3 regions of the Streptomyces sp. NPDC048584 genome follow, and region 1 is predicted to be linked to each of the others. Evidence: riboswitches for the same ligand, from Rfam matches in the RefSeq annotation. Region 1 holds a riboswitch; each other region holds the start of a gene.
What was found. A riboswitch is a leader RNA that binds a small molecule or an ion and turns the genes downstream of it on or off. The one in region 1 is predicted to bind cobalamin.

Region 2: linked by a shared signal. The riboswitch ahead of ACGFR9_RS33030 (cobalamin biosynthesis protein) and the one ahead of ACGFR9_RS11180 (prenyltransferase/squalene oxidase repeat-containing protein) in region 1 are both predicted to bind cobalamin.
Region 3: linked by a shared signal. The riboswitch ahead of ACGFR9_RS03610 (energy-coupling factor ABC transporter permease) and the one ahead of ACGFR9_RS11180 (prenyltransferase/squalene oxidase repeat-containing protein) in region 1 are both predicted to bind cobalamin.

What each region holds. Positions count from the first base shown of each region.
Region 1 covers NZ_JBICWF010000004.1:166,534-176,275, forward strand. Annotated here, with positions in the region: gene ACGFR9_RS11150 (hypothetical protein) at 14-307, shown strand; gene ACGFR9_RS11155 (prenyltransferase) at 428-1,504, opposite strand; gene ACGFR9_RS11160 (methyltransferase domain-containing protein) at 1,501-2,241, opposite strand; gene ACGFR9_RS11165 (glycosyltransferase family 4 protein) at 2,235-3,992, opposite strand; gene ACGFR9_RS11170 (TetR family transcriptional regulator) at 4,198-4,821, shown strand; gene ACGFR9_RS11175 (endo-1,4-beta-xylanase) at 5,051-6,448, shown strand; cobalamin riboswitch at 6,525-6,662, shown strand; gene ACGFR9_RS11180 (prenyltransferase/squalene oxidase repeat-containing protein) at 6,772-7,974, shown strand; gene ACGFR9_RS11185 (SCO2322 family protein) at 7,971-8,600, shown strand; gene ACGFR9_RS11190 (CbiQ family ECF transporter T component) at 8,803-9,742, shown strand, end outside.
Region 2 covers NZ_JBICWF010000020.1:69,426-79,167, forward strand. Annotated here, with positions in the region: gene ACGFR9_RS33015 (putative cobaltochelatase) at 1-1,573, opposite strand, end outside; gene cobN (cobaltochelatase subunit CobN) at 1,743-5,396, opposite strand; gene ACGFR9_RS33025 (cobyric acid synthase) at 5,393-6,928, opposite strand; gene ACGFR9_RS33030 (cobalamin biosynthesis protein) at 6,925-7,866, opposite strand; cobalamin riboswitch at 7,987-8,127, opposite strand; gene ACGFR9_RS33035 (hypothetical protein) at 8,325-8,546, opposite strand; gene ACGFR9_RS33040 (inorganic phosphate transporter) at 8,587-9,742, opposite strand, start outside.
Region 3 covers NZ_JBICWF010000001.1:849,124-858,865, forward strand. Annotated here, with positions in the region: gene ACGFR9_RS03590 (ABC transporter ATP-binding protein) at 1-668, opposite strand, end outside; gene ACGFR9_RS03595 (ABC transporter permease) at 665-1,552, opposite strand; gene ACGFR9_RS03600 (ABC transporter permease) at 1,558-2,526, opposite strand; gene ACGFR9_RS03605 (ABC transporter substrate-binding protein) at 2,547-4,136, opposite strand; cobalamin riboswitch at 4,338-4,519, shown strand; gene ACGFR9_RS03610 (energy-coupling factor ABC transporter permease) at 4,549-5,265, shown strand; gene ACGFR9_RS03615 (energy-coupling factor ABC transporter substrate-binding protein) at 5,262-5,654, shown strand; gene cbiQ (cobalt ECF transporter T component CbiQ) at 5,661-6,410, shown strand; gene ACGFR9_RS03625 (energy-coupling factor ABC transporter ATP-binding protein) at 6,407-7,270, shown strand; gene ACGFR9_RS03630 (DNA repair ATPase) at 7,510-9,742, opposite strand, start outside.

The sequences.
Region 1 (9,742 bases):
CCAGACGGAAAGCATGTCCCCTCGATATCGCTCCAACTACACCTCTGCGGGGACGGTCGTCGCGGTGATCGCGGACATCATGGCCGTCATCCTCGGACTGTGGATTCTGATGTATCTGCTGGACGCCAACCGGGCCAACGACCTGGTGCAGTTCGTCCACAATGCGGCCAACTGGCTGGCAGGCTGGTCGCGTGACCTGTTCACCTTCGACGAGGCGTGGGCGCGGGTGGTCTTCGGCTACGGGCTCGCCGCGGTCGTCTATCTGTTCATCGGCCACGCCGTGGCAGGGCGGCTGCGCCGCCACTGAGTCCCGGCGGGTGCGGGGTAGTTCGTGGTTCCCCGCGCTCCTTTGCGTAGGCCCAGTGGACCCACCCAAAGGGGCGCGGGGAACTGCGCGACCAGCCCCCGACTACCTGCACCCACCGGCTCAGGCGAGGGCGCAGCAGTCCGGGTCCAGCCCCCTGGGCAGGTGCTCGCCGCCGAAGACCGCGCAGGTCGCCTCGTGGCCGCCGAGCGCGGCGACCGCCAGCAGCAGTGAGCCGGCCGTCCAACTCGTCAGCTCGCGCGGCCAGACGGCGTCGTCGTCGAAGACGTAGCCCGTCCAGTACAGGCCGGTCCCCGGATCGCGCAGATGCTGGATGGACTGGAGCACCTCCAGCGCACGGTCGGACTCGCCCATCGCCCAGAGCGCCAGGGCGAGTTCGGCCGACTCCCCGCCGGTCACCCAGGGGTTGGGCACCACACAGCGCACCCCGAGTCCGGGGACCACGAACCGGTCCCAGCCCTCCTCGATACGGGCCTTGGCCTCCGCGCCGGTGAGCGCGCCGCCGAGCACCGGGTAGTACCAGTCCATCGAGTAACGGTCCTTGTCGAGGAACCGCTCCGGGTGGTGCCGGATCGCGTGCCGCAGCGCGCCCACCGCCAACTCCCAGTCCGGCTGCGGCTCTTCGCGCTGGTCGGCGATGGCGAGCGCGCAGCGCAGCGCATGGTGGACGGAGGAGGAGCCGGTGAGCAGCGCGTCCCCGGTGGGCGTGCCGTCGTCGTCGCGCCGCCAGCCGATCTGCCCGCCGGCCTGCTGCAGCCGCAGGACGAACTCCACCGCCGCGTAGACGACCGGCCACATGCGGTCCAGGAACGTGTCGTCGCCGGTGGAGAGGTAGTGGTGCCAGACGCCTACGGCGATGTAGGCGACGAAGTTGGTCTCCCGGCCCCGGTCGGTGACGTCGAGCGGGTCGCCGTCGGCGTAGGCGGCGTACCAGGAGCCGTCCGTCAACTGGTGCCGGGCCAGCCACAGATAGGCCCGCTCGGCCGCCTCGTGCTCGCCCGCCGAGTCCAGCGCCATCGCGGCCTCGACGTGGTCCCACGGGTCGAGGTGGTGCCCCCGGAACCACGGGATCGCCCCGTCGCTGCGCTGCACGGCGAGAATGCCGGCGACGGTCGCGGCGGCCTCACCGGCCGTGAACACCCCGGGCAGGACGAGGTGTTCGGTCCGGGGTGTGGTCACGTGGCATCCGCCTCGGCGCGCGGGAGGTGGGGCTTGGTCGCGTACGCCACGAAGCTCTTGCCGATCAGCGGGTTCAGCGCCTGCTCGGCCACCCGGGTGGCCAGCGGCTTCTTCATGATGTCCCAGACCAGCAGCTTGTGGTAGGCCCGGACCGGCAGGGCCTTGTCGTTGTCCACGCCGAACGCGCACTTCAGCCACCAGTACGGCGAGTGCAGCGCGTGCGCGTGATGGCTGCCGTACGGGCGCAGGCCCGCCCCGCGGATCTTGGCGAGGAGTTCGTCCGCCCTGTAGATGCGGATGTGGCCGCCCTCGACCTCGTGGTAAGCGTCGGACAGGGTCCAGCACACCTTCTCCGGGCCGTAGCGCGGGACGGTGATGGCGATCCGGCCACCGGGCTTGAGCACGCGCACCATCTCGGCGAGGACGCCCTTGTCGTCGGGGATGTGCTCCATCACCTCGGAGATGATGACGACGTCGAAGGACTCGTCGGGGAAGGGCAGGGCGAGGGCGTCGCCCTCCATGGCGGTGGCGGTGGCCCCGGCGGGCGCCTCCCCGGCCTCCTTCATCGCCGCGAACCACTTGGCGACCTCGCGGATCTCCTCGCCGTTCTGGTCCAGCGCCACGACCTGCGCACCGCGCCGGTAACACTCGAACGCGTGCCGCCCGGCCCCGCATCCGAGGTCCAGAACACGGTCACCCGGCGCGAGCGGGAACCGGGAGAAGTCGACGGTCAGCACGTGGCCCTGCTTTCACAATCGGAACGGTCGGAGGAATCGGCCGCACCCACGGACCCGGCGGTCGGGAGCACGGCCGCGGGGCGGTCGGAGGCCGCGGAACGGTCGACGGCGTCGGCACGACCGCCGGCCCGCGCCGCACGACCGGCGACCTGAGCCGTCGGGCGGCCGGACGCCTCGGACACGGAACGGTCCGTGACCCCGGCACCGGCGCGATCGCCCACCCCCGACGCCGCGCGCCCGGACGCCTCGTGCGCCACCCGGCCGACGCCTTCCGGCACGGAGCGGCCAGAGACCTGGGCCGCCGGGCGGTCGTCCGTGTCGGACGGTGCGGCGTCCGCGCCCTGTGGCCCGGGGCCGCGCGAAGGCGTGGCCGCGGGCCGGGCGGCGCCGGTGTCAGCGCCCCGGCGGGCGGTCCCGGTGTCGTGGCCCGGTGCGGAGCCGGCTCGCGCCATCGCCTCCCGGTAATGCGCCACCGTGCCCTCCGCCGCGCGCGCCCAGGTGAAGTGGCGCAGGACGCGGTCGCGGCCGGCCGCGCCCAGGCGGGTGCGGAGGTCCGGGTCGGTGAGGAGGCGGGTCAGGGCCGAGGCCAGGGCGGACGGGTCGCCGGGGGGTACGGCGAGGCATGTCTCGCCGTCGCGGCCCGCGACCTCGGGGATCGCGCCGCCGGTCGTCGCGACCAGCGGGGTGCCCGTCGCCATGGCCTCGGCGGCCGGCAGCGAGAACCCCTCGTACAGCGACGGCACGCACGCGACCTGCGCCGACCGCACCAGGTCGACCAGTTCGGCGTCCGAGATGCCCTTGACGAACTCGACGGCGCCCTCGAGGCCGTAGCGCTCCATCGCCTGCGCGACCGGCCCCTCCACGGGCCGCTTGCCGACCACGACGAGGTGCGCGTCGGGCTGCTCCGCCCGCACCTTCGCCAGCGCCTCGACGAGGAAGACCAGCCCCTTCAGCGGCACGTCCGCGCTGGACGTGGTCACGATCCGGCCCGGTACGACCGGCACCGACGGATCGGGGGAGAACAGGCCGGTGTCGGCGCCGATATGGACGACGTGGACCCGGTCCCGCCGTACGCCGAGATCGGCGACGATCTCCTGCCGGGAGCTGCCGGAGACGGTGAGCACGGACGGCAGCCGGCGGGCCACCCGCTTCTGCATGCGCGTGAACGCGTACCAGCGCCGCACCGAGTACCGCCGCTGCCAGCTCTCGGCGGCGTCCAGTTCCAGCCGCCGGTCGACGGTGATGGGGTGATGGACCGTCGTCACCAGCGGGGCGCCGAGGTCGCCGAGGAGGCCGTAGCCGAGGGTCTGGTTGTCGTGGACGACGTCGAAGTCACCGCGGCGGGCGCGCAGATGGCGGCGGGCGCGCAGGGAGAACGTCAGCGGCTCGGGGAAGCCGCCGGTCCACATCGTGCCGACCTCCAGCGCGTCGATCCAGTCCCGGTACTCGCCGCGGCCGGGCGTACGGAAGGGGTCGGGCTGGCGGTAGAGGTCGAGGCTCGGCAGTTCGGTGAGGGCGGGGCCCTCGCGGTCCTCGCCCTCGACCACGTCCAGGACCGGATACGGCTGCGCGCCGATGACCTCGACACGATGTCCGAGGCGGGCGAGTTCGCGGGAGAGGTGGCGGACGTACACGCCCTGGCCGCCGCAGAACGGGTTTCCCTTGTAGGTGAGGAGTGCGATGCGGAGCGGTCGCAAGCCGTCGGATGCGGGCCCCTGCGAGGGCCCGGCCTGACTGGCCTCAGCGGTCACTCTGGGCCCCCTTCTCCCTGCACGGTCCCGCGACATTACGCCGGGAGCTGATCTAGAACAAGTTTCAGAGTTGATCGTTCGGAGGATCCGAATCTACCGGCAGGTAGGGGTACTGGCAGCAGTGGATCAGGTGATTCACGCCACGACGGACGGCATGCCATGCTGTCCGATCATCCACCCTCACCGACTGTCACGGACGGGACCGATGCCCTCGGAAGCCGGCACCACGCGCACCACCGGCCCGGCCTCACCGCTCACCGAGCGTCAGGAGGCACGCCGGCGCCGCATCCTGCGGGCGTCCGCGCAACTGGCCGGCCGGGGCGGCTTCGACGCGGTGCAGATGCGCGAGGTCGCGGAGTCCTCACAGGTGGCGCTCGGCACGCTGTACCGGTACTTCCCCTCCAAGATCCACCTGCTGGTCGCCACCATGCAGGACCAGCTGGAGACGCTGCACGGCACGCTCCGCAAGAGGCCCCCGGCCGGTGACACCCCGGCCGAGCGGGTCGCGGAGACCCTGATGCGGGCCTTCCGCGCACTCCAGCGCGAGCCGCATCTCGCCGACGCGATGGTGCGGGCCCTGACCTTCGCGGACCGCAGCGTGAGCCCGGAGGTCGACCAGGTCTCCCGGCAGACCACGCTGATCATCCTGGACGCCATGGAGCTCACCGACCCCACCCCCGAGCAGCTCGCGGCCGTCCGGGTCATCGAGCACACCTGGCACTCGGCCCTGATCACCTGGCTCTCGGGCCGCGCCTCCATCGCCCAGGTGAAGACCGACATAGAGACGGTGTGCCGGCTGATGGACCTCACAGCCCCGCATCACCACTAGCGAAACTTTCGAAATCCTTCCGTTAACGCTGGCGGCACACCACCCCACCCGCAACACTCGACCCCCCGCCGCGTCACGTCCTGCGTGAACGATTGACCGCTCCCTCCCTGCGCCGTATCGTCACCGCAGAAATTCGGAGCCGAGTCCGAAACTTTCGTTCGACCGTACGGCAGCACTCCCGTCCACCCGTGGCAGCACGGGACCCCACCGGAGAAGGGATGTCATGCGCATGATCAGAAAGCGAACGAGAACGAGAGGCGGGGGCGGCAGCACCCCCGCACGCGGCCGGCTGCGCGCCGCCCTCGGCGCCACCACCACCGCCCTGCTCACCGTCACCGCGCTCGCGGCGCTCCCCCAGACCACCGCCCACGCCGCCGGCACCCTGGGCGCGGCGGCGGCCGAGCAGGGCCGCTACTTCGGTGCCGCCGTCGCCGCGAACCACCTCGGCGAGGCGCAGTACGCCGCCACCCTGGACCGCGAGTTCAACTCGGTGACGCCCGAGAACGAGATGAAGTGGGACGCCGTCGAGCCGAACCGCGGCTCCTTCAGCTTCAGCCGCGCCGACCAGATCGTGGACCACGCCCAGGGCCAGGGCATGAAGGTCCGCGGCCACACCCTGGTCTGGCACTCCCAACTGCCGGGCTGGGTCTCCGGGTTGGGCGCGAGCGACCTCCGGTCGGCGATGAACAACCACATCACCCAGGTCATGACCCACTACAAGGGAGACATCCACTCCTGGGACGTGGTCAACGAGGCGTTCCAGGACGGCGGCAGCGGCGCCCGGCGCAGTTCGCCCTTCCAGGACAGGCTCGGCGACGGCTTCATCGAGGAGGCCTTCCGCACGGCCCGCGCCACCGACCCGGCGGCCAAGCTCTGTTACAACGACTACAACACCGACGGCGTCAACGCGAAGAGCAATGCCGTCTACAACATGGTCAAGGACTTCACGTCCCGCGGTGTGCCCATCGACTGCGTCGGCTTCCAGTCCCACTTCAACCCCAACTCCCCCGTCCCGTCCGACTACCGGGCCAATCTGCAGCGCTTCGCCGACCTCGGCGTCGACGTGCAGATCACCGAGCTGGACATCGAGGGCTCGGGCCAGGCCCAGGCCACCAACTACGGCAATGTCGTACGGGCCTGTCTCGCGGTGTCCCGCTGCACCGGCATCACGGTGTGGGGCATCCCGGACAAGTACTCGTGGCGCTCCAGCGGCACCCCGCTGCTGTTCGACGACGACTACAACAAGAAGCCCGCGTACGACGCGGCCCTGAGCGCCCTCGGCGGCACCCCCGGCGAGGACCCGGAGGAGCCCGGCGAGCCCGGTGAACCGGGCGCCTGCACCGCCACCTACACCACGGCGGAGCAGTGGAGCGGCGGCTACAACGGCAAGGTGACGATCACGGCCGGCAGTACGGCGATCAGCGGCTGGAGCGTGAACCTCACCATCGCCTCCTCCCAGCAGGTCGTCTCCGTGTGGAACGGCTCACCCTCCACGAACGGCGGCGTCATGACCGTCCGCTCCACCTGGAACGGTTCCCTGGCGCCCGGAGCGTCCACCAGCTTCGGCTTCACCGTGAACGGAGGCACCACACCCGCACCGCAGGTCGGCGCCTGCACGGCCTCCTGACCCGCCACCCCCCACCCGGGCCCGCACCCCCGCCCAGGGGTGCGGGCCCGACTTGCACGGGCACCCCCCGGCCCCTTCCCTACGGGCGGGTAGAGTGTCGGCGTCGTCATCACCCGTACGGGGGGAAGCCGGTGCAATTCCGGCGCTGACCCGCAACCGTAAGCCGCCCACCAGGCGGTGAGCCGGACTGCCCCGCACGGTTTGTGACCGGCTCACGTGCCCGGCGGCCCGCCGGCGCACGGGCACCGTCGAGGTATACGGGGCCGAGCCGCCGGGGTGTCCCGCGCTGCCCGGCCTCTTTCAGGGAGAGGCACCCGCCGATCATGAATGTTCGCCGCAGCGCAGCGGTCCTGGCCGCCGTCGTCGCGATCGGCGCCGCCACTCCGGCCGCCGCCGACACGTCCCCGTCCCCGTCACAGGCGCTTCCGTCCGCCCTGTACGGCGACACCGACCCCCAGTACGACGGCGTCTGGCGCCAGTCGCTGGCCCTGCTCGCCCAGCACACGGTGGACGTCGAGCCGTCGAAGGCCGCCGTCGACTGGCTCACCGGCCAGCAGTGCGCCGACGGCTCCTTCGCCCCGTACCGCGCCGACACCGCCGAGGCGTGCGGCGCGAAGACGATGGCCGACACCAACCAGACCGCCGCCGCCGTCCAGGCCCTCGCCGCGCTCGGCGGGCACGACGACGTCACGAAGAAGGCGGTCGGCTGGCTGAAGTCCGTACAGAACAAGGACGGCGGCTGGGGCTACACGGCGGGCGGGGCCAGCGACACCAACTCCACCTCCGTCGTCGTCGGCGCGCTCGCGGCGGCCGGTGACCGGCCCGCCGAGGTGAAGAAGGACGGCAAGTCCCCCTACGACGCCCTGCTGACGCTGGCGCTGCCCTGCGAGGGCGACGGCGCGGGCGCCTTCGCCTTCCAGCCGGACAAGAAGGGCGGCCTCGTCGCCAACGCGGACGCGACGGCGGCGGGCGTGCTCGGCGCGCTGGGCGCGGGCCTGGCCGCCGGGCCCGGCAAGGGCGAGGCGTCGTCCTGCGAGAAGCCCGGCACCCCGGAGCAGGCCGCCGCCAACGGTGCCGCCTACCTCACGGACGCCCTCGCCGAGGACGGCCACCTGACCTCCGCCCTGGCCGGCGCGGAGGACCAGCCCGACTTCGGCAACACCGCCGACGCGGTGGTCGCGCTCGCCGCGCAGGGCTCCGGGGAGCAGGCGGCGAAGTCGCTGTCCTGGCTGGAGAAGAACGCCGCCGACTGGGCGGCGCAGAGCGGCCCCGCCGCCTACGCACAGCTGATCTTCGCGGCCCACGCGACCGGCGCCGACCCGCGCGACTTCGGCGGCACGGACCTGGTGAAGCGGCTCGGCGCGACGGGACCCGCCGCCGGGAAGGCCACGGAGGCGAAGGCGGACGAGCAGAAGGACGAGGAGTCCGACTCCGGTCTCGGTGTCTGGTGGTTCGTCGGTGTCTGCCTGGTCGCCGGTATCGGCATCGGCTTCCTGATCAGCGGCCGCAAGAAGCAGCGGCCGTGATCCGCCGGGCCGCCGTCCTGTTCCTGGCCGCGCTCCTGCCCCTGCTGGCAGGCGCCGGCCCGGCGGGCGCCACCGGCTACCGGTACTGGTCGTTCTGGGAGCAGGACGGTTCGGCCTGGACGTACGCCACCCAGGGCCCGTCCCTCGCCCGCCCGGCCGACGGCGATGTCCACGGCTTCCGCTTCTCCGTGAGCGAGGACTCGTCCGACGCGGCGAAGCCACGCGGCACCGCCGACTTCGCCACGATCTGCGCGAAGACCCCGCCGGCCGACGGCAGCAAACGCGTGGCCCTGGTCATCGACTTCGGTACCCCGCAGGACGCCCCCTCGGGCGAAACCCCACCGCCCTCCCGCACGGCCTGCGCGCAGGTCCCGGAGGACGCCACCACGGCCGACGCCCTGGCCGCGGTGGCCAAACCCCTCCGCTACGACACCAACGCCCTGCTCTGCGCGATAGCGGGCTACCCGAAGAAGGGCTGCGGAGACCAGGTCTCCACGGAGGAGTCCCCGGCTCCCGCGCAGAAGGAGACCGACTCGGGCCCCTCAGTAGGCCTGCTGGCCGGTATCGCCGCAGTGGCCCTGCTGGGAGCCGCCGCCCTCTGGCAGACCCGCCGCCGTGCCTCGTAAGAACGGGCAACCATGCCCGCCCGACCGCGGGCAATCGTGCCTCCCCCAGTGCCTGAAACGGCCTGGGAGGTACCCCCAGAGCGGCACGGGTGGGCGATGGGGGTCCCCCCGCTCGAGCGCAGCCGAGAGTGGGGGAGGCAACCCGCGAACGCCGGGCCGCGCGACACCCCCCGCCCAGCCCCGACAGCGCCGCACCTCCCAACTGCACCCCGGTGCCTGGTGGCTCTGGTCCCTTTCCCTCGGCACCGCGGCCACCCGCACCACCAACCCCCTCCTCCTCACCCTCCTCATCACCGTCTCCGCGTACGTGGTGGCGACCCGCCGCCCCCCGACCCCCTGGTCCCGCTCCTACGGAGCATTCCTCAAACTCGCCCTGGCGGTCATCCTGATCCGCCTGGCCTTCGCGATCGTCCTCGGCTCCCCCATCCCCGGCACGCACACCCTGCTGACCCTCCCCGAACTCCCCCTCCCCCACTGGGCCCAAGGCATCCGCCTGGGCGGGAAGGTCACCGCGGAGGCCCTCACCTTCGCCCTCTACGACGCCCTCCGCCTGGCCACCCTCCTCATCTGCGTAGGCGCGGCCAACGCCCTCGCCAACCCCTCCCGCCTCCTCAAATCCCTGCCCGGCGCCCTGTACGAACTGGGCGTGGCCGTAGTGGTCGCCCTCACCTTCGCCCCCCACCTCATCGCCGACGTCCGCCGCCTGCGCGCCGCCCGCCGTCTGAGAGGCCGCCCGGACAAGGGCGTACGTGGCCTGCTCCAGGTCGGACTCCCCGTCCTGGAGGGCGCGTTGGAACGCTCGGTGTCCCTCGCCGCCGCGATGGACGCGCGGGGATACGGCCGTACCGCCCGGGTACCTCCCGCCATCCGCCGTACGACCGCCGCCCTCACCCTCGGCGGGCTGCTGGGCGTGTGCGCCGGCACCTACGGACTGCTCACCGCCGAGGGCGGCACCTACGGCCTCCCGGTCCTCCTCACCGGAGTGGCCGCCGCCCTCGCCGGCCTCCGGCTGGGCGGCCGCCGCACCCTGCGCACCCGCTACCGCCCGGACCCCTGGGACCTGAGAGCCTGGCTGGTCACCGCCTCCGGAGCGGCCGTGGCCGCCCTCCTCACGCTCGCCGCCTCCCGCGATCCTGCCGCCC
Region 2 (9,742 bases), on a different contig from region 1:
GGAAGGTCACCAGCCCCACCTTGTCCCGCCGCTGATAGGCGTCGAGCAACAGCGACACCACGGCGCCTTTCACGGCGCCCATCCGCTGCCGCGCGGCCATGGACCCGGAGGCGTCCACGACGAACAGCACGAGATTGGACTCACGTCCCTCACGCCGCGCCTGCCGCAGATCGTCCCGCCGCACCACCAGCCCCGGCCCGGACCGCCCCCGCGCCCGCTGATGCGGCGCCGCAGCCTGGACAGTGGCCGCCAGGTGCAGCTTGGTCAGCGCGCCCTGCGGCCGTCGCGCCCCGGTGGTCCGCCCGTGCTCGGTCCGCGCCCGCGACCGCCGTCCGGCAGCGCCCGCTCCGATGCCGGGCACGCTCAGCACCTTCGTCCGGAACGGCTCGGCGGCACCCACGGGGGAGCGCTCACCGGAGCCGGCCCCCGAGGGCTGCCCCGCCTCCCCGGCCTCCGCCGGCACCTCCGCGTCACCACCGCCCTCCGGGCTCTCCGGACCCTCCGCGGGAGGCTGCCCGCCACCCCCGTCGGGCCCGTCCGGATCGGTGTCGGGATCGTCGTCGCCCCCGAACTCCTCCAGCGTCTCGTCGAGCTTGTCCTCGTCGAGACCCGGCGCGTCGAAGGGATTCCGCCTCCGCCGGTGGGGGAGGGCCAGCAGCGCCGCCTGCCGCACATCCTCGGCCAGCACGTCCGTCCGCCCGGCCCAGGCGGCCAGCGCGGTCGCCGTACGCGCCATCACGATGTCGGCCCGCATGCCGTCCACCTCGAACGCCGCGCAGGTCGCCGCGATCTGCCGCAGCGCCCCGTCTCCGAGCCGCACCGACGGCAACAACTTCCGCGCCGCCACGATCCGCGCCCTTACGGCGGCCTCCTCGTCGGCCCACCGCGCGGCGAAGGCTGCGGGGTCGTCGTCGTACGCGAGCCGCCGCCGTACGACCTCGACCCGCTGGTCGGGCTCGCGCGAGGCGGCGACCTCGACGGTGAGGCCGAACCGGTCGAGGAGCTGCGGCCGCAGCTCGCCCTCCTCGGGGTTCATGGTCCCGACGAGCAGGAACCGCGCCGCGTGCCGTACGGAGACACCCTCGCGCTCGACGTACGAGGCACCCATCGCCGCCGCGTCCAGCAGCAGGTCGACCAGGTGGTCATGGAGGAGATTGACCTCGTCGACGTACAGGATCCCCCGGTGCGCGTCGGCCAGCAGCCCCGGCTCGAACGCCTTCACGCCCTCCGCCAGCGCCCGTTCGATGTCGAGCGCGCCGACCAGCCGGTCCTCGGAGGCGCCGACGGGCAGTTCGACCATGCGGGCGGGCCGCGAGGCACCGCCGCCGCTCTCGTGCGGCCCGTCCGGGCAGCCGGGGTCCGGGGCCGAGGGGTCACAGGAGAACCGGCAGCCGGGCACCACGGCGACCTCCGGCAGCAGCGCCGAAAGGGCGCGTACCGCGGTCGACTTGGCCGTGCCCTTCTCACCGCGCACCAGTACCCCGCCGACCGCCGGGGAGACGGCGTTCAGCAGCAGCGCGAGCCGCAGGTCGTCCTGGCCGACGACGGCCGTGAACGGAAAGGGGACACTCACGCCGGGATCACTCCTTCGAGTGGCTGGTGCGATGGAAGAGCGCCGTAAGCAGGACTAGCTGACACGCTGTGGGTGTGCTCCCCGCCGACGCGGGGGTGGTCCGAACGTCGACACTCGGGAACACGACCTTGTCGACTGCTCCCCGCCGACGCGGGGCTACCGGGGAGAGTCATCCCTCTCCCTCCAGATCTCCCTCAAGATCGAGGTAGGTCTGCCGGAGCCGGTCCAGGGTCTCCTGGTCCGGCTCCGTCCAGAGGCCTCGGTCCGCCGCTTCCAACAAGCGTTCGGTGATGCCCCTCAAGGCCCATGGATTGGACTTCTTCATGAAGTCCTGGTTCTCCGCTGAGAACACGTACTCCGCCGCAAGACGTTCGTACATCCAGTCGTCCACGACACCGGCCGTGGCGTCGTAACCGAAGAGGTAGTCGACGGTCGCCGCCATCTCGAAGGCTCCCTTGTAGCCATGCCTGCGCATGGCCGACATCCACCGCGGATTTACGACGCGGGCGCGGAAGACCCTGTGTGTCTCCTCGCCCAGCGTTCGTGTTTTCACCTGATCAGGAGTGGCGGAGTCACCGACGTAGGCTTCGGGTGAGGTGCCCGTCAGATGCCGCACCATCGCGACCATGCCGCCGTGGTACTGGAAGTAGTCGTCCGCATCCGCGATGTCATGCTCACGCGTGTCGACATTTTTCGCCGCCACCGCGATCCGCCGGAACGCCGTCTCCATGTCGCCGCGTGCCGCCCGCCCGTCGAGCCCGCGCCCGTAGGCGTAGCCGCCCCAGACCGCGTACACCTCGGCGAGGTCCGCGTCGGAGCGCCAGTTGCGGGCGTCGATCAGCGGCAGCAGCCCGGCCCCGTACGCCCCCGGCTTCGAGCCGAAGATGCGGGCCGTGGCCCGGCGCCGGTCGCCGTGCTCGGCGGTGTCCTCGTCGGCATGGGCGCGGACGTAGTTCCGCGAGGCCGGCTCGTCCAGCTCCGCCACCGCCCGCACCGCGTCGTCGATCAGCCCCACCACATGCGGGAACGCGTCCCGGAAGAAACCGGAGATGCGGACCGTGACGTCGATGCGCGGCCGGCCCAGCTCCTCGAGCCCGACCACCTCGACCCCGGTCACCCGGCGCGACGCGTCGTCCCATACCGGGCGGCAGCCCAGCAGCGCCAGGATCTCGGCGATGTCGTCGCCCTGGGTGCGCATCGCCGACGTACCCCACACCGTGAGGCCCACGGACCGCGGATACTCGCCCGTGTCCTGCAGATACCGTTGCACCAGCGAGTCGGCGAGCGACTGCCCGACCTCCCAGCTCAGCCGCGACGGGATCGCCTTGGGGTCGACGGAGTAGAAGTTCCGCCCGGTCGGGAGCACGTTGACCAGCCCGCGTGTGGGCGACCCCGAAGGACCGGCCGGGACGTAACCCCCGTCCAGCGCACGCAGGATGTGCCCGATCTCGTCCGTCGTACGGGCCAGCCGGGGTACGACCTCGTCGCACGCGAACCGCAACACGGCCACCGCGTCGCGCAGTTCGGTGCCCAGCACGTCCCGCACCAGCGAGGGGACCGTGCCGGCCGCCCAGCCGCGCTCCTCCATGCCCTCCGCGAACCGCCGGCACAGCTGCTCCAGCAGGTCGATCGCGTCGGAGGCCGACCGCGCGGGACCGTCCACCAGATCCGTCAGCTCCGCCGGCACCTTCAGCGGGGCGCCCGGCTCGGCCAGCAACTCCTTCTCCACCAGCCCGAAGTGCTCGGCCAGCGCCGCCCGCAGACCCGGCAGGGCGTTCGCCTGCCCGCCCCACACCTGTGAGGCGCGCAGCACCGCCAGCACCAGGTTCACACGCGGTTCGCCGACCGGGCCGCCGCCGAGGACGTGCAGGCCGTCGCGGATCTGCACGTCCTTGATCTCGCACAGATAGCCGTCGATGTGCATGACGAACGAGTCGAAGTCGTCGTCGTCCGGCTGGTCGTCCACATGCAGGTCGTGGTGGAGTTCGGCCGCCTTCACCAGCGTCCAGATCTGCGCCCGCACCGCCGGCGCCTTCTCCGGGTCCAGGTCGGAGACCAGCGCGTACTCGTCGAGCAGCTGCTCCAGCTTCGCCAGATCGCCGTACGTGTCGGCCCGCGCCATCGGCGGCACCAGATGGTCGACCACGGTCGCGTGTCCGCGCCGCTTGGCCTGCGTGCCCTCGCCGGGGTCGTTGACGATGAACGGGTAGATCAGCGGCAGGTCGCCCAGCACCGCGTCCGGCGCGCACCCGGCGCTCAGCCCGAGGCCCTTGCCCGGCAGCCACTCCATCGTGCCGTGCTTGCCCATGTGCACGATCGCGTCGGCGCCGAAACTGCTGTCCAGCCAGCGGTAGGCCGCCATGTAGTGGTGGGAGGGCGGCATGTCGGGGTCGTGGTAGATCGCGATCGGGTTCTCCCCGAAGCCGCGCGGCGGCTGGATCATCACGACGACGTTCCCGAACCGCAGCGACGCCAGCACGATGTCGTCCCCGTCGACGTACAGCGAGCCCGGCGGTTCGCCCCACGCCTCCCGCATGCCGTCCCGCAGCTGTGGGTCCAGCTGCTCGAACCACGCCCGGTAGTCCGCCAGCGGCACCCGCGCGGGCGCGGCGGCCAGCTGCTCCTCGGTCAGCCATTCCACGTCGTGTCCGCCGGCCGCGATCAGCCGGTGGATCAACTCGTCGCCCTCGGACGGGTATCCGCCGACGGCGTAACCCGCGTCCCGGAGCGCGTCCAGCACCCGTACCGCCGAGGCGGGGGTGTCCAGGCCCACCGCGTTGCCGACCCGCGAGTGCTTCGTCGGGTAGGCGGTGAAGACGATCGCGATCTTCTTCTCCGCGTTCGGCGTGTGCCCCAGCCGGGCGTGGCGTACGGCGATCCCGGCCACCCGCGCCGCCCGCTCGGGGTCGGCGACGTACACCGGGACGTCGTCGGGGCCCTGCTCCTTGAAGGAGAACGGAACGGTGACGATCCGGCCGTCGAACTCGGGGATGGCGACCTGCATCGCCGCGTCCATGGGGGACAGGGCGGCGTCGGACGCCTCCCACGCGGCACGCGAGGACGTGAGGCACAACCCTTGCAGCACCGGCACGTTCAGGTCGGCGAGCGCGCCGATGTCCCAGGCCTCCTCGTCGCCGCCCGCCGATGCCTGCGAGGCGTGTGTGCCGCCGGCAGCGAGCACGGTGGCGACGAGGGTGTCGGTCCTCGACAGCAGGGCGTACAGCCCGGGATCGGCGCCGCGCAGCGAACCGCAGTACACGGGGAGGGCGTTGGCGCCCCGCGCCTCGATGGCGTCGCACAGGGTGTCGATGAAGGCGGTGTTGCCGCTCAGTTCGTGCGCGCGGTAGAAGAGCACGCCGACCGTCGGGCGGCCGTCCACCGCCTCCCGGGTGCCGTGGACGCCGAACTCCGGCATCCCGCGCGGCGGTTCGAAGCCCTCGCCGGTCAGCAGCACGGTGTCCGACAGGAACCGGGCCAGCTCGGTGAGGTTCTCGGGGCCGCCCTCGACGAGGTACCGCAGCGCCTCGGCCACCACACCGGCCGGCACCGTCGACTCGGCCATCAGCTCAGCGTCCGGCACGGTCTCCCCGCCGAGCAGCACCGTCGGGACACCGGACGCCTTCAGCGCCGCGAGCCCTTCCTCCCAGGCACGCCTGCCGCCCAGCAGCCGTACGACGGCCAGGTCCGCCCCGTCCAGCAGCGCGGGCAGTTCGGCCGCCACGTCCACGCGGGTCGGGTTGCCGATCCGGTAGGAGACGCCGGTGGCGGCTCGGGCCGCCAGCAGGTCCGTGTCGGCGGTCGACAACAACAACACAGTGCTCATGCGGGCGCTCCCGGTGGAATGAAAGGCAGTCCTTGTGGCACGCCGGACTCGATGAGCCGCCACAGCGCGTCCGTGTCCGCGTGCTGTTCGATCAGGTCGCCGAGCCGGTCGAGCTGCTCCTCGCGCAGCGTGGCGAACGAGGTGTCGGGGGCGGGCACGAAGCGGCGGCCCGCCGCCCGCGCGACCTCGCGCAGGAAGGCCCGCCGGAAACCGTCCGACTCCAGCGAGCCGTGCCAGTGCGTGCCCCAGGTCCGGCCGACCCGGCAGCCGTCCAGACTGTGTCCGTGGTCATCGGAGATGAACGCCTCCCCGCCGAGGACCTCGGCGACGCCGTGATGGATCTCGTACCCCTCGACGGGCTCCCCGAGGGCTTCCCCGACGGGCCGGGTGAGCGTCTTCTCGCGGGCGAACCGGACCCGCACGGGCAGGACGCCGAGCCCGTCCACGTGTCCCGCGCGGCTCTCGACGTCGTCCTCGATGTGCTCCCCGAGGAGCTGGAAGCCGCCGCAGATCCCGAGCACCGGGCGCCCCTCGGCCGCCCGTCGCCGCAGCGCGTCCGCCAGCCCGCGCTCCCGGAGCCACTCCAGCGCCCGTACGGTGCCGCGCGTGCCCGGCACCACCACGAGGTCGGCGTCGGCCAGCTCCTCGGGCCGGTCCACGAACCGCACCACGACACCGGGTTCGGCGGCGAGGGCGTCCACGTCGGTGAAGTTCGACATCAGCGGCAGCGCGCACACCGCGACCCGCAGCACGTCCTCGCCCACCGGCGCGGCGACCACGGACTCCCGCACGGCGCCCCGCAGGGACACCCTCAGTCCGTCCTCCTCGTCGATGCCCAGCCCGTGCCGGAACGGCAGCACGCCGTACGTCCGCCGCCCGGTGAGGCCGTGCAGCATGTCCAGGCCCGGTTCCAGCAGCGACACATCGCCCCGGAACTTGTTCACCAGGAACCCGGCGACCAGGTCCTGGTCCTCGCGCGACAGCAGGGCGACGGTGCCGAAGAAGGACGCGAAGACGCCGCCCCGGTCGATGTCGCCGACCACCAGGACCGGCAGCCGGGCGCCCCGGGCGATCCCCATGTTCACGATGTCGGTGCGCCGCAGATTGATCTCGGCCGGGCTGCCGGCCCCCTCACAGATCACCGCGTCATACGTGCCCCGCAACTGCTCCAGACAGTCCAGCACCGTGCCCAGCAGCCGCTGTTGGCGTCCGCCGTGGTAGCCGCGGGCGCTCATCTCGCCGACCGCCCTGCCCAGCAGCACCACCTGGCTCGACTGCTCGCCGCCCGGCTTGAGCAGCACCGGGTTCATCAGCGCCGTCGGCTCGACGCGGCAGGCCTGGGCCTGCATGGCCTGCGCCCGGCCGATCTCGGCGCCCTCCCGGGTGACGAACGAGTTCAGCGACATGTTCTGCGCCTTGAACGGCGCGACCTTGACGCCCTGCCGCACCAGCCACCGGCAGATCCCGGCGGTCACCACGCTCTTGCCGGCGTCCGAGGTGGTCCCGGCGACCAGCAGCCCCCCACCGCTCACGCTGCACGTCCCTTCATCAGGCTCCGCACGGCGGCACCGGCCCCGAGCGCGAGCCAGCCGATCCGCCGCGAGAGCCGTACCGCCCGGTCGATGTCGGCCACGGCCACGGCACGCCCGCCGCCGTTCAGGACGGGCCGGTGCTCGACCCGTCCGCCGTAGGAGAGGGTCCCGCCGAGCCGTACGCCCAGGGCGCCCGCGAAGGAGGCCTCCACGGGCCCGGCGTTGGGGCTCGGATGCTTCGCCGCGTCCGCGCGCCACGCCCGTACGGCTCCGCGCGGATCGGGTCCGGTGAGCGCGGCCAGTACGGCGGTCAGCCGTGCCCCCGGCCAGCCGGCCACGTCGTCGAGACGGGCGGAGGCCCAGCCGTAGCGGCGGTGGCGGGGAGACTTGTGGCCGACCATCGCGTCCAGCGTGTTGACGGCCCGGAACCCGAGCAGGCCCGGCACCCCGGCGACGGCACCCCACACCAGCGCGCCCACGACGGCGTCGGAGGTGTTCTCGGCGACGGACTCGACCACCGCGCGGGCGATCCCGTCGGCGTCCAGGGACTGCGGGTCCCGGCCGCACAGATGCGGCAGCCGTGTCCGGGCCGCCTCGACGTCCCCCGCCTCCAGCGCCTGTGCGACGGCGCGGGCCTCACGGGCCAGCGAGGTGCCGCCGACGACGGCCCAGGTGGCGACACCGGTCAGGACGGTGGAGGCGGCGGGGGAGGAGCGTACGAGACGGGCGGCGAGGCCCCCCAGCGCGACGGTCCCGCCGACGCACACGGCGGTGTGCACGGCGCCCCGGCCCCGGTCGTCCCGCCACAGCACCCGCTCGACGGCGGCCGCGGCCCGCCCGAAAGCGGCGACCGGATGCCCCCGGCGGGGATCGCCGAGCAGCAGGTCGCCGAGAAGGCCGGCGGCGGCGCCGTACGCGAACACGCGATCGGCACCCATGGGTTCAGCCGGTGACGGGTCCGGAAGGGGTGGCCCCGAAGCGGGGTGGGGTGTCGCTGGTCGACCTCGGCAGGCAGCCGCGCATGGCGATATGTCCTCACTCAGGGTGTCCACGCCCTGGTTCGACGAGACCGGCGGTGAGAGTTCCTGGCTCCCGGGGTGTGCACCCCGGTGACAGTGGCGGGACCGCGCCGGAATCGCACCGGCTTCCTCTTCTGCCGCCGTAATGGCTGAGGCAGTCCACCACGGCCCTCGAAGAGCCGTCAACTTGCCGTTGACCTGCGAGGCTGAAGTGTGCTGAGGCCCACAGAGGGGTTCCGGAGGGTGATTCGCGGGAAGGGGCGCGCACACGTGAGCGGACGGTGCGGGTGCCGAAGCTCCCGCACCGCCCGCTCGTACGCGTGGGGACCGCGGTCAGGCCGCGGTCGGTGCGCTGTCCGTGTGCTGTGAGGCCGGTGTCAGGCCATGATCAGGTAGATGCCGTAGCCCACCGCCGCCACGCACGCCGCGAAGCAGGCGTAGGCGCCGGTGACCGCCAGGGCCGCGGACCGGCCCTGCGCGGCGGCCCGCTCCTGGCGGGACAGGCCGTTGATGCCGAGGGTGAACAGGGCCACCAGGGCCACGGTGACCACGAGGCTGACGCCGAAGACGGAACCGAGGGCCGCCCAGTCGATCTTCATGGTGCTCTTCTTCCTTCGTACCGGGTCTCGCGGGGCGCGGTCAGACGGTGGTCGCGGCCGGCGGGGCCGCCGGGTCGGCGGGGACCGGCGCGGGGATGGTGGCCGACAGGTCGTCGGTCACGGTGCCCGTGGGGGGCGGGGTGACCGCGGCCATCGCGGTGGTCACCACACCGGCGGGCTCCTCGTCGGCCGCCTCGGTGCCGTTGACATTGGTGTGGTCGACGATCTCGCGGCGGGAGATCTTCCAGATGGCGGCGCTGGAGGCGACCAGGAAGACGGCCACGACGGCGGTGCCCCAGTCGCCGGCCCGGCAGACCCATTCGGCGAGCGCCGCGACGAGGGCCGCCGCGGGCAGCGTCAGCCCCCAGGCGATGAACATCCGGGTGGCCGTCGACCAGCGGACGACACCGCCCTTGCGGCCCAGGCCCGCACCCATCACGGAACCGGAAACGGAATGCGTGGTGGAGAGCGAGAAACCGAGGTGCGAGGAGGCCAGGATGACCGTCGCGGCACTGGTCTGGGCGGCGAAGCCCTGCTGCGGCTGGAGGTCGGTCAGGCCCTTGCCCATGGTGCGGATGATGCGCCAGCCGCCGAGGTAGGTGCCGAGCGCGATGGCGAGGCCCGCGGAGAGGATGACCCACAACGGCGGGTCGGAGTCGGGGGAGACGGCGCCGCCGGCGACCAGGGCGAGGGTGATGATGCCCATCGTCTTCTGGGCGTCGTTGGTGCCGTGGGCCAGGGAGACCAGGCCGGCGGAGGCGATCTGGCCGGCGCGGTAGCCCTTCTCGGAGGCCTTGCCGTCGGCGTTCCGGCCCAGACGGTAGGTGAGCCGGGTGGCGAACATCGCCGCGACGCCGGCCACCAGCGGGGCGGCGACGGCCGGGAGCAGGACCTTGGTGACGAGGACGTCGCCGTGGACCGCGCCGAAGCCGGCCGAGGCGACCGCGGCGCCGATCAGGCCGCCCATGAGGGCGTGCGAGGAGCTGGACGGCAGGCCGACCAGCCAGGTCAGGAGGTTCCAGAGGATCGCGCCCACCAACGCGGCGAAGATGACCTCGGGACGGATGCCGGCCTCGTCGACGAGGCCCTTGGAGATCGTGTTGGCGACCTCCACCGAGAGAAATGCGCCGACAAGGTTCAGCACGGCGGACATGGCCACCGCGACCTTGGGCTTGAGCGCACCGGTCGAAATGGTC
Region 3 (9,742 bases), on a different contig from region 1:
ATGCGTTCCGCGGCCGCGAGGTCGTGGGTGATCATCAGCAGGGCCCGGTCGGCGTCGACGTGGCGGCGCAGTTCGTCGACGGTGCGGTCCACCAGGTCGCGGTCCAGCCCGGTGGTGGGTTCGTCGGCGAGGAGCAGCGGTGCGTCGCCGATCAGGGCGAGGGCGGTGGCGGCACGCTGGGCGAGACCGCCGGAGAGTTCATGGGGGTACCGGTCGAGGTGGCCCGGTGGGAACCCGGCCCGTTCGGCGGCCTGTTCGGCGGCGGCGCGCAGGGCGGCCCGGCCCCGTACGCCGGTGAGCCGGGCGACCGTCTCCGCCAGCTGGGAGCGGATGGTGCGTACCGGGGTGAGGTGTGCGGCCGGGCTCTGCGGGATGAGGCCGATACGGCGGCCCCGTACCGTGCGGGCGAGGACGCGTTCGCCGGCGGTCAGCAGATCCAGGTCGCCGAGGTGCGCGTGGCCCGCCGTCTGGGCGTTGGCGGGGAGCAGGCCGAGGAGGGCGGAGGCGAGGACGGACTTGCCGCAGCCGCTCTCGCCGATCAGGACGAGGCATTCGCCGGGCGCCACGTCGAAGTGGGCGTCGGTGACGGCGGCGATCCGGCGCCCGCCCGGCAGCAGGAACCGTACGGACAGGCCGCGCACCGACAGTACGGGGGCTCGCTCGGTCACAGCGACAGCTCCGATCTACGGCGGGGATTGATCCGCTCGCGCCAGACCCCGGCGAGGCCGGCGATGGCGAGCGTGGGGATGATCAGGAACAGGCCGGGGAAGAGGGTCGGCCACCACTGTCCGGCGAGCAGGGAGCCGCGGGCGCCCTGGACGAGGGTGCCGAGGCTGGCCGTGTGGGTGGGCAGCCCGAGGCCGAGGAAGGACAGCGCCGACTCGTGCCACATGGCGTGCGGCACCATGAGTACGGCGGCGAGGCCGGCCTGCGGCAACACACCCGGCAGCAGATGCCGTACGACGACCCGCCATCGGGAGGCGCCGCCGGAGACCGCCGCGTCGATGAAGGGACGGGAGCGCAGCGAGAGGACCTCGGCGCGGACGATCCGGGCGGTGGACAGCCAGTGGGTGAGGCCGACGGAGATCACCACCGGCCAGACGCCGGGCCGGAACATGGCGACGATGAAGATGCCGAGCAGCAGGTGCGGCACGGAGGAGAAGGTGTCGACCAGGCGCATGACCGTACGGTCGACCCAGCCGCCGAGCGCGCCGGCGGTGGCGCCGACGGCGGTGCCGATCACGGTGGCGGTGAGCGCGGCCACCACGCCCACCAGCAGGGACACCCGGAGCCCGTAGACGCAGCGCAGCAGCAGGTCGCGGCCCACGTCGTCGGTGCCGAAGGGGTGGGACCAGGACGGCGGCAGGAGTTTGGCGGCGAGGTCGACGGCCTGCTGGTCGAGCTGGACGAGCGGGGGCAGCAGCAGCACCGCGAGGGCGGTCACGGCGACGAGTCCGGCGGAGACGTACAGCCGCAGGGTGTGGGTGGAGCGGCGGGCGGTGCCCTGCGCGCGCCACACCGTCTTCTCCACGGCAGTGGTGTCAGCAGACATGTGGGTCACATCTCATTCAGCTTCACCCTCGGGTCGATCAGTCCGTAGAGCAGGTCGGCGAGGAGGTTTCCGGCGAGGACGGCGGCGGTGGCGAGGGTGGTCAGCGCGGCCAGCAGCGGGAAGTCGACGGAGGTGGCCGCCTCCACGGTGGCGGCGGCGATGCCGGGCCAGCTGAACACGGTCTCCACCAGCAGGGCGCCGGTGATGAGTTCGGGGACGCGGGAGCCGATCAGGGTGAGTACGGGCAGCAGTCCGGAGCGCAGGGCGTGGCCGAGCAGGACCGTGCGTTCGCTCAGGCCGCGGGCGCGGGCGCCGCGCACGGGGTCCTCCGCGAGGGCGTCGCCGACGCCCTGACGGACGTAGAGCGTGAACCAGGGCAGCTGGGAGACGCCGAGGACACCGGCGGGCAGGATCAGATGGCTGATGACCTGGCCGGGGGTGACCTGTTCGCTGCCGGTGTCGGTGAGACCGCCGGCCGGGAGGACGTCCAGGTTCAGGGCGAACAGCCAGACGGCGAGCAGGGCGATCCAGAAGACGGGGGCGGCTTCCAGGGCGTAGGCGAGGGAGGTGATCGTACGGTCGAGGAGCGAGCCGGGGCGGCGGGCCGCGAGGACGCCGAGCACGGTGCCGAGCAGCACGGCGAGGGCGAACGCGACGGCGCACAGCAGGGCGGACCAGACGAGGCGTTCGCCGATCACCTCGGCGACGGGCTGGCGCATCACGGTGGACCGGCCGAGGTCGCCGCCGAGCGCGGAGGTCAGCCAGTCCCACCAGCGGGCGGTGAACGGCCGGTCCACGCCCAGGTTCTCGCGCAGCCGGTCCAGGGTCTCCTGGTCGGCGCCGAGTGCGGCGGTGCCGGCGTACGCCTTGACCGGGTCGAAGGGGGAGGCGGCGGCGACGGCGAACACGCCGAAGGTGACGACGAGCAGCACCGGCACGGCGAACAGGGCCCGCCGTGCCGTGAGCCGGGTCATCTCTCCCCAGGGGAGTGCGCTCATGTGGCGGGCTGCCAGTCCTCGATGTTCCACCAGGGGCCGCTGGCGAAGCCGTGCTCGTGGGGTTCGGTCTGCGTGGTGAGGTCCTGCCAGCGGTCGGCGAGGACGTACATGTGGTCGATGTGGGTGAGGAAGGTGTAGCCGGGGTTCTTCACCAGTTCGCGCTGCAGGGTGTCGTAGGCGGCCTTGCGGTCGGCGGGGTCCTGGGTGCGGCGGCCGGTGTCGAGGGCCTCGTCGACGGCCGGGTTGTCGTACAGGGCCATGTTGTTGAAGCCGTCGCCGGCGAGGGTGGAGTGCAGAAGCGTGTAGAGGCCGAAGTCGGGGTCGCCGGTGCTGCCGAAGCCGGCGAGGACGGCGTCGTGCCTCATCCGGGGTTCGATGACCTCCCAGGTGGCGCTCTCCACCTTGACGTCGACTCCGGTCTTCTTGGCGTCGGAGGCGTAGGCGAGGGCGTGGTCCTGGCGGACCTTGTCGCCGGAGGGGTAGTAGAGGGTGAAGCGGGCGGGGCGGCCGTCCTTGGCGCGGATGCCGTCCTCGCCGGCCTTCCAGCCTGCCTGGTCGAGGATGCTCTTCGCCTTGTCGAGGTCCTGGGCGCGCTTGACGTCCTGGGCGTACCAGGGGTCGTCGACGGGCAGCGGGCCGTAGGCGGGGCGGCCGGCGCCGTCGAGGATCTTGTCGACCATGGTGGTGCGGTCCACGGCGAGGTCCAGGGCGCGGCGGATCGCGGTGTCGCCGGCGACCGGGTTGCCGGTGGGCAGGGTGACCGCGCGGAAGTCGTACGACGTCGCCCGGTACGTCTTCCTGCCGTCGTCGTCCTTGAAGGTGGCGGCGAGGTTGGGCGGGAGGGTCGCGCCGTCGAGGTCGCCGGAGCGCAGCCGGGTGGCGCGGACGTCGTCGTCGGCGATGATCGCCATGGTGAGCTTTTTCACCTTCGGGGCGCCGCCCCAGTAGTCCGGATTGGCCTTGAAGGTGAGTTTTTCGCCCTTGCTCCAGCCGGCCAGGACGTAAGGTCCGGTGCCGACGGGCTTGGTGTTGAACGAGCCGGTGTTGGGGTCCTGTCCGCCCGCGATGTGCTCGGGGACGACGGGCAGCACGGTGCGGGCGGCGAAGGCCGCGTAGGGGTAGTCGAGGGTGAAGACGACCTTGTCGTCGCCGTCGGCCCGGACGTCCTTGATCGCGTCGAGTTCGCTCTTGGCGGTGTTGTTGGTCCTCCCGTCGAGGACGGTGTCGTACGTGAAGACCACGTCGTCGGCGGTCAGCGGTTCGCCGTCGCTGAACTTCACGCCGTCGCGCAGGGTGTACGTGTAGGTGCGGCCGCCGTCGGTGATCTCGGGGAGCGCCTTCGCCAGGGCGGGCTTCAGCTCCATGCCCGCGTCGCGGGCGAGGAGCCCGTCGAAGATCTTGGAGTTGCCGTCCTTGCCGTAGCCGAGCAGGGGGCTGAGGGTGTCCGGTTCGGAGGGGACGCCGATCACGACGGACTCGGCGGAGGTTCCGCCGTCCGCGCCGCTGCCGCCCGGCGCCGAGCAGGCGGCTGCCGCACCGGCCATCGCGACCGCGGCGGCGGCGCCCCGTATTCGTCGGGTCGTCATCGAGACTCACACTCCTGTTGCCTGAAAACCGTTGTTGCATATTAATTGCAGCAAGGTTCTGCCCAGGACGGCGGGCCCCCACTCCCCCGCGCCGGCGGGCCGCGCCACCCTGTCAAGTACGCAGGTGTGCGCCGGGGTGCGAGCCGCCGGGCGCCGTCCGCGCGCCCCCTGTGGCCGCTTGTCACCGGGCCGGACGGGGAACTACTGTCACCACGCCTTGGTGACGGGAAATCGGTGCGATACCGGTGCGGCCCTCGCCACTGTGATCGGGAAGTCCGGCTCCGGTCCTCACGGACAGCCACTGGGTTTCACAACCCGGGAAGGCGGAGCACGGGCGGTGGTACCCGTCAGCCAGGAGACCGGCCAAGGCGCGTCAACCATCCACGAGGTGCTGGAGAGGGTCTGCTGAGCCATGCACATAGCCGAGGGTTTTCTGCCACCGGTGCACGCGGTCGCCTGGGGCGTCGCGTCGGCGCCGTTCGTCGTCCACGGAGCCCGGTCACTCATCCGTGAGGTGCGGGAACATCCCGAGAGCACCCTGCTGATGGGCGCGTCGGGAGCGTTCACGTTCGTCCTGTCCGCGCTGAAACTGCCGTCGGTGACCGGGAGTTGCTCCCACCCCACCGGCACGGGACTCGGTGCGATCCTGTTCCGGCCGCCGGTCATGGCGGTGCTGGGCACCATCACCCTGCTGTTCCAGGCCCTGTTGCTCGCCCACGGCGGGCTGACCACCCTGGGCGCCAACGTCTTCTCGATGGCGATCGTGGGCCCCTGGGCCGGGTACGGCGTCTACAGACTGCTGCGCCGGTTCGACGTGCCGCTGATGGTCGCGGTGTTCTTCGGCGCGTTCGTCGCCGACCTGTCGACGTACTGCGTGACCAGTGTGCAGCTGGCGCTCGCCTTCCCCGACCCGGGCAGCGGATTCTGGGGCGCGCTGGGCAAGTTCGGCTCCATCTTCGCCGTGACGCAGATCCCTCTCGCGGTGAGCGAGGGGCTGCTGACGGTGCTGGTGATGCGCATGCTGGTGCAGTCCAGCAAGGGCGAACTCACCCGGCTCGGCGTGCTGGTGACGTCGGTGGCCGGGCGCAGGGCGGCGAAGCCGGCCGACGCGGAGGCGGTGGCCCGATGAGCCGTAACACGAAGATCAACACGCTGCTGCTGGTGCTCGTCGCCGCGCTCGCCGTGATCCCGCTGGTGTTCGGGCTCGGCGATCACAAGGAGGAGCCGTTCGCGGGCGCGGACGCCGAGGCGGAGACCGCGATCACCGAGATCGACCCGGACTACGAGCCCTGGTTCTCCCCGCTGTACGAACCGCCGTCCGGGGAGATCGAGTCGGCGCTGTTCGCCCTTCAGGCGGCGATCGGGGCGGGTGTCCTCACGTACTACTTCGGGGTGCGCCGCGGACGCCGGCAGGGCGAGGCGCGGGCGCTGGAACGGCTGCGCGCGGAGTCGGACAAGGAAGCGGACACGGACGCGGACACGGACGCCGGGACCGTATCCGAACCGCGACGGGTCTGACGGCGGGTGCTGCCGATCGACGCGGCGGCGCACAGCAGTCGCTGGCGCCGCCGTCATCCCGTGGACAAGGCCGTACTGGGGCTGGGCCTCACCGTGCTGGCGATCTCCCTGCCGCCCTGGCCGGGCGCGGCGCTGGTGCTGGTGACGGCGCTCGCGGTGCTGCTCGGCCCGGCCGGGGTGCCCGGGGGGCGGCTGTGGCGGGCGTACCGGGTGCCGCTGGGCTTCTGCGTCACCGGGGCGCTGACGCTGCTGGTGCGGGTGGGCGGTCCTGGCGGATTCCTGTCCTGGGCCGAGGACGGGCCGCTGCGCGCAGGTGAGCTGCTGCTGCGTACGTCGGCGGCCTCGCTGGGCGTGCTGTTGTTCGCGTTCACCACGCCCATGTCGGATCTGCTGCCGCGGCTGGTGCGGGCCGGGGTGCCGGCACCGCTGGTGGACGTGGCGCTGGTGACGTACCGGATGAGCTTCCTGCTGCTGGACTCGGTGCGCCGCGTCCGGGAGGCGCAGGCGGCCCGGCTCGGGCACACCACCCGGGCCGCGACGTGGCGTTCGCTGGGCGGGCTCGGCGCGACCGCGTTCGTCCGGTCCTTCGACCGGGCGGCGCGACTGCAGACGGGACTCGCGGGACGCGGCTACGACGGCACCCTGCGCGTACTGGTCCCCGAGGCCCGCGTCTCGGCGCGGTTCACGGCCGCGAGCGTGGCGCTCCTCGCGACGCTGGTCGCCCTCACCTTCGTACTGGAAAGGCCCCTGTCGTGAGCGAGAACGTCCTGGTGGCCCTGCGGGGCGTGTCGTTCACGTACGAGGACGGCCCGCCCGTGCTCAGCGGTCTGGACTTCGAGGTACGTGAGGGGCGTGCGCTGGCACTGCTGGGGCGCAACGGCAGTGGGAAGACGACGCTGATGCGGCTGTTGAGCGGTGGACTGCGGCCGGACGGGGGTGAGGTGACCGTCGAGGGGCGGGCGGTGCGGTACGACCGCAAAGGGCTGACGGCGCTGCGCACCACCGTGCAGCTGGTGGTGCAGGACCCCGACGACCAGTTGTTCGCCGCCTCCGTGGGGCAGGACGTGTCGTTCGGGCCGCTCAACCTCGGCCTGTCCGATACGGAGGTACGCGCCCGGGTCGCCCAGTCGCTGGCCGCGCTGGACATCACCGCCCTCGCCGACCGGCCCACGCATCTGCTGTCCTACGGGCAGCGCAAGCGGACGGCGATCGCGGGCGCGATCGCCATGCGGCCCCGCGTGCTGATCCTCGACGAACCGACGGCGGGCCTCGACCCGGACGGCCAGGAACGCCTGCTGGCCACCCTGGACGGGCTGCGGGCGAGCGGTACGACGGTCGTCATGGCGACCCACGACGTGGACCTCGCCCTGCGCTGGGCCGACGACGCGGCCCTGCTGACCCCGTCCGGCGCGCACACCGGTCCGGCGGCCGGGATGCTGGCCCGCACGGACCTCCTCGCGGAAGCGGGACTGCGGCTGCCGTGGGGGGTGGCGGTGGCACGGCTGCTGCGGACGCGGGGGCTGCTGACCGGGCCGGCCACCGGTCCCCGCTCCCCGGAGGAACTGGCGGCTCTGGCCGCCGAGACCGCCGACGGCGGTGACGCGCACGTGCCGTGAGGTCACCGGGGTGCCGACGGCCCCTCGAGGGAGCTGCCGGGACCCCCGGGCCCGCCGGCCGGCACGGGGGCGACGTGCCGGCACCGGTGACCGGAGCGGACGCGGGACCCCGGTCCCCGGGAAGGGTGCACGGCCCCGGCCGCCGGAACCGCCGACGCGCACGTGCCGTGACGCCGACGGCCCCTCCGGGACATGCAGGGACCCGGTAGGCGCAGGGCCGGAGGGCCGGGCGGTCCTGGTCAGCGGGGCCCGGGCGGTGCCTCCGGGAGTTGTCGCGGGGCCGGGGCGGACAGAAGGCGGCGGGGGTCCGATGCCCGGGTGATGGCCGACTCGACGGCGGCTATGCGGTCGCCGAGGAGGGCGAGCGCGGCGACCGCGCGGGTCAGGGTGTCCTCGTCGGGGCCGCCCAAGGTGAGGGTGCGGGTGTGGGCGGACTTCACCTCGGTCCAGCGGGCCGCCGTTTCGGCGGTGAGCGTGCCGCGGAGTTCGGCGAGTTTGAGGAGGCTCGCCTCGGCGCCCGTGGTGAGGGTCTGGGCCTCGGCCGTGTAGTGGTCGTCGATGACGGCGGTCAGCTCGGCGGCGTTCATGACGGGCTGGATCCGCTGGGCGATCTTGTTCATGTTGCGGTAGGAGCCCTGGAGCCGGAACGGCGGCTCGGTGCGGGCGTCGTCGGACTGGGCGGCGGAGGCGATGTAGGCCGCGTTCACGGCGAGGACGGTTCGGCGGGCGGTGAGCAGATGGCGCAGCACCGCAAGGACGCGGTCGAGTTCGGTGGGCGCGTAGGGATGGGTGAGGCGGTCGGGGCGGGCCGTGGGGTCGTCGCCGGCGAGGCGGATGAGGAGGTCCAGGTCGGCGCGGTCGCGGGCGGCGAGCGGGGCGAGGACCGGGTTCGCGGTGAGGGCGTTCTCCACGAAGCTGAGCGCGAAGACGTCCTCCTTGCCGGTGAGGACGTCACCGAGGTTCCACACGTCGGCGCGGTTGGCCAGCATGTCGGGGACCCGGAAGGCCTCACCGGACTCGGTGTAGGGGTTGCCGGCCATACAGACGGCGAACCGCTTCCCGCGCAGATCGTAGGTGCGCGGCTCGCCCTCCCACACGCCCTCCATCCGGCGCGTGGCGTCGCACAGCGGAATGAACTTCTGCAGCAGTTCGGGCGAGGTGTGCTGGATGTCGTCCAGATGGAGCAGTGTGTTGTTGCCGGCGGCCAGCGCGAAGTTGATCTTATCGATCTCCTGGCGGGCGGTGGCGTTCGGCGCCTCGGCCGGGTCGAGCGAGGTGACCGCGTGACCGAGCGCGGGGCCGCTGATCTTCACCAGGACCAGGCCCAGCCGGTCGGCGACGTACTCCATGAGGGTCGTCTTGCCGTAGCCGGGCGGGGAGACGAGCAGCAGCAGCCCGCCGGTGCCGGTGCGGCCGGACTCCCCCGTGGTGCCGAGCTGTTTGGCGAGGCTGTCGCCGATCAGCGGGAGGTAGACCTCGTCGACCAGTCGGTTGCGGACGAAGGTCGACATCACGCGCGGCCGGTGGTCGTCCAGGCGCAGCCGGGTTCGCTCGGCGGTCACCAGCGCGGTACGGCGGCGCTGGAAGGCACGGAAGGCCGGCACGTCGCGCAGCCTGAACTCCTCGGTGCGGGCGAGGAACCCGTCCAGGCGGAGGGTGAGGCGGCGGTCGGTGATCCGGGGGTGGGTGCCGAGCAGGCCGTCCACGGTGACGGTCAGGGGCGCGTCGCAGGTGTGGCGGGGGACGTCAGGGCAGAGTTCGGCCGCCACCGCCTCCGCGAGGTCGCCGGCGGTCGGTTCGTCTCCGGTGGTCGCGGCGTACGCGGTCAGCCAGGCCTCGACCAGCTGGCGGCGGGCGGTGAGTCCGGCGAGGCGGGGGAGGTCGTCGTCGTAGGCGTCGGCGGGGGCCTTGCGGCGGAACGTGTCGAGGAGCGTGCGGGTGCGGGCGCTGAGGACGAAGCCCTCGGGTCCGGTGGTGAGTTCGTCGAAGAGGTACGCGGCGGCGGCCTCCGGGCGGGCGCCGGAGCCCCACTCCCCCATGGCCTCCGCGAGTTCGGCGCGCAGCGCGTCGAGGGCGGGCGGCGGGCCGAAGGCGTCGCGGACCCGGGCGAGGGAGCCGGCGCGGCGGGTGAGGTCCGCGCGCTCCTGCGCCGTGGTTCCGTGCGTCCAGTACAGCAGGGCGTGGGCGCGGGCGGCCGGCTCGTGGCGCAGCAGGCCCGCGCTGTCGTACAGGGGCAGTACGGCGGTGAGGATCGCGGTGGCGTCATGGTCGTGGACGCCCCGCTCGTACCCCTCGTCGTACGCCTCCTCGGCGGTCCGGCGGACCAGGGCGCCGAGGTCGTCGGCGGCGGCGAGGGCGCCGGGGCCGGGTTCGTGCAGCAGCCGGCCGGCGAGGTGTTCGGCGCGGTAGACGCCGGGTGACTCGGACGGCAGGTGCCGGTTCCACAGCGGGCGGTCGGCGAGGAGGGCGGGG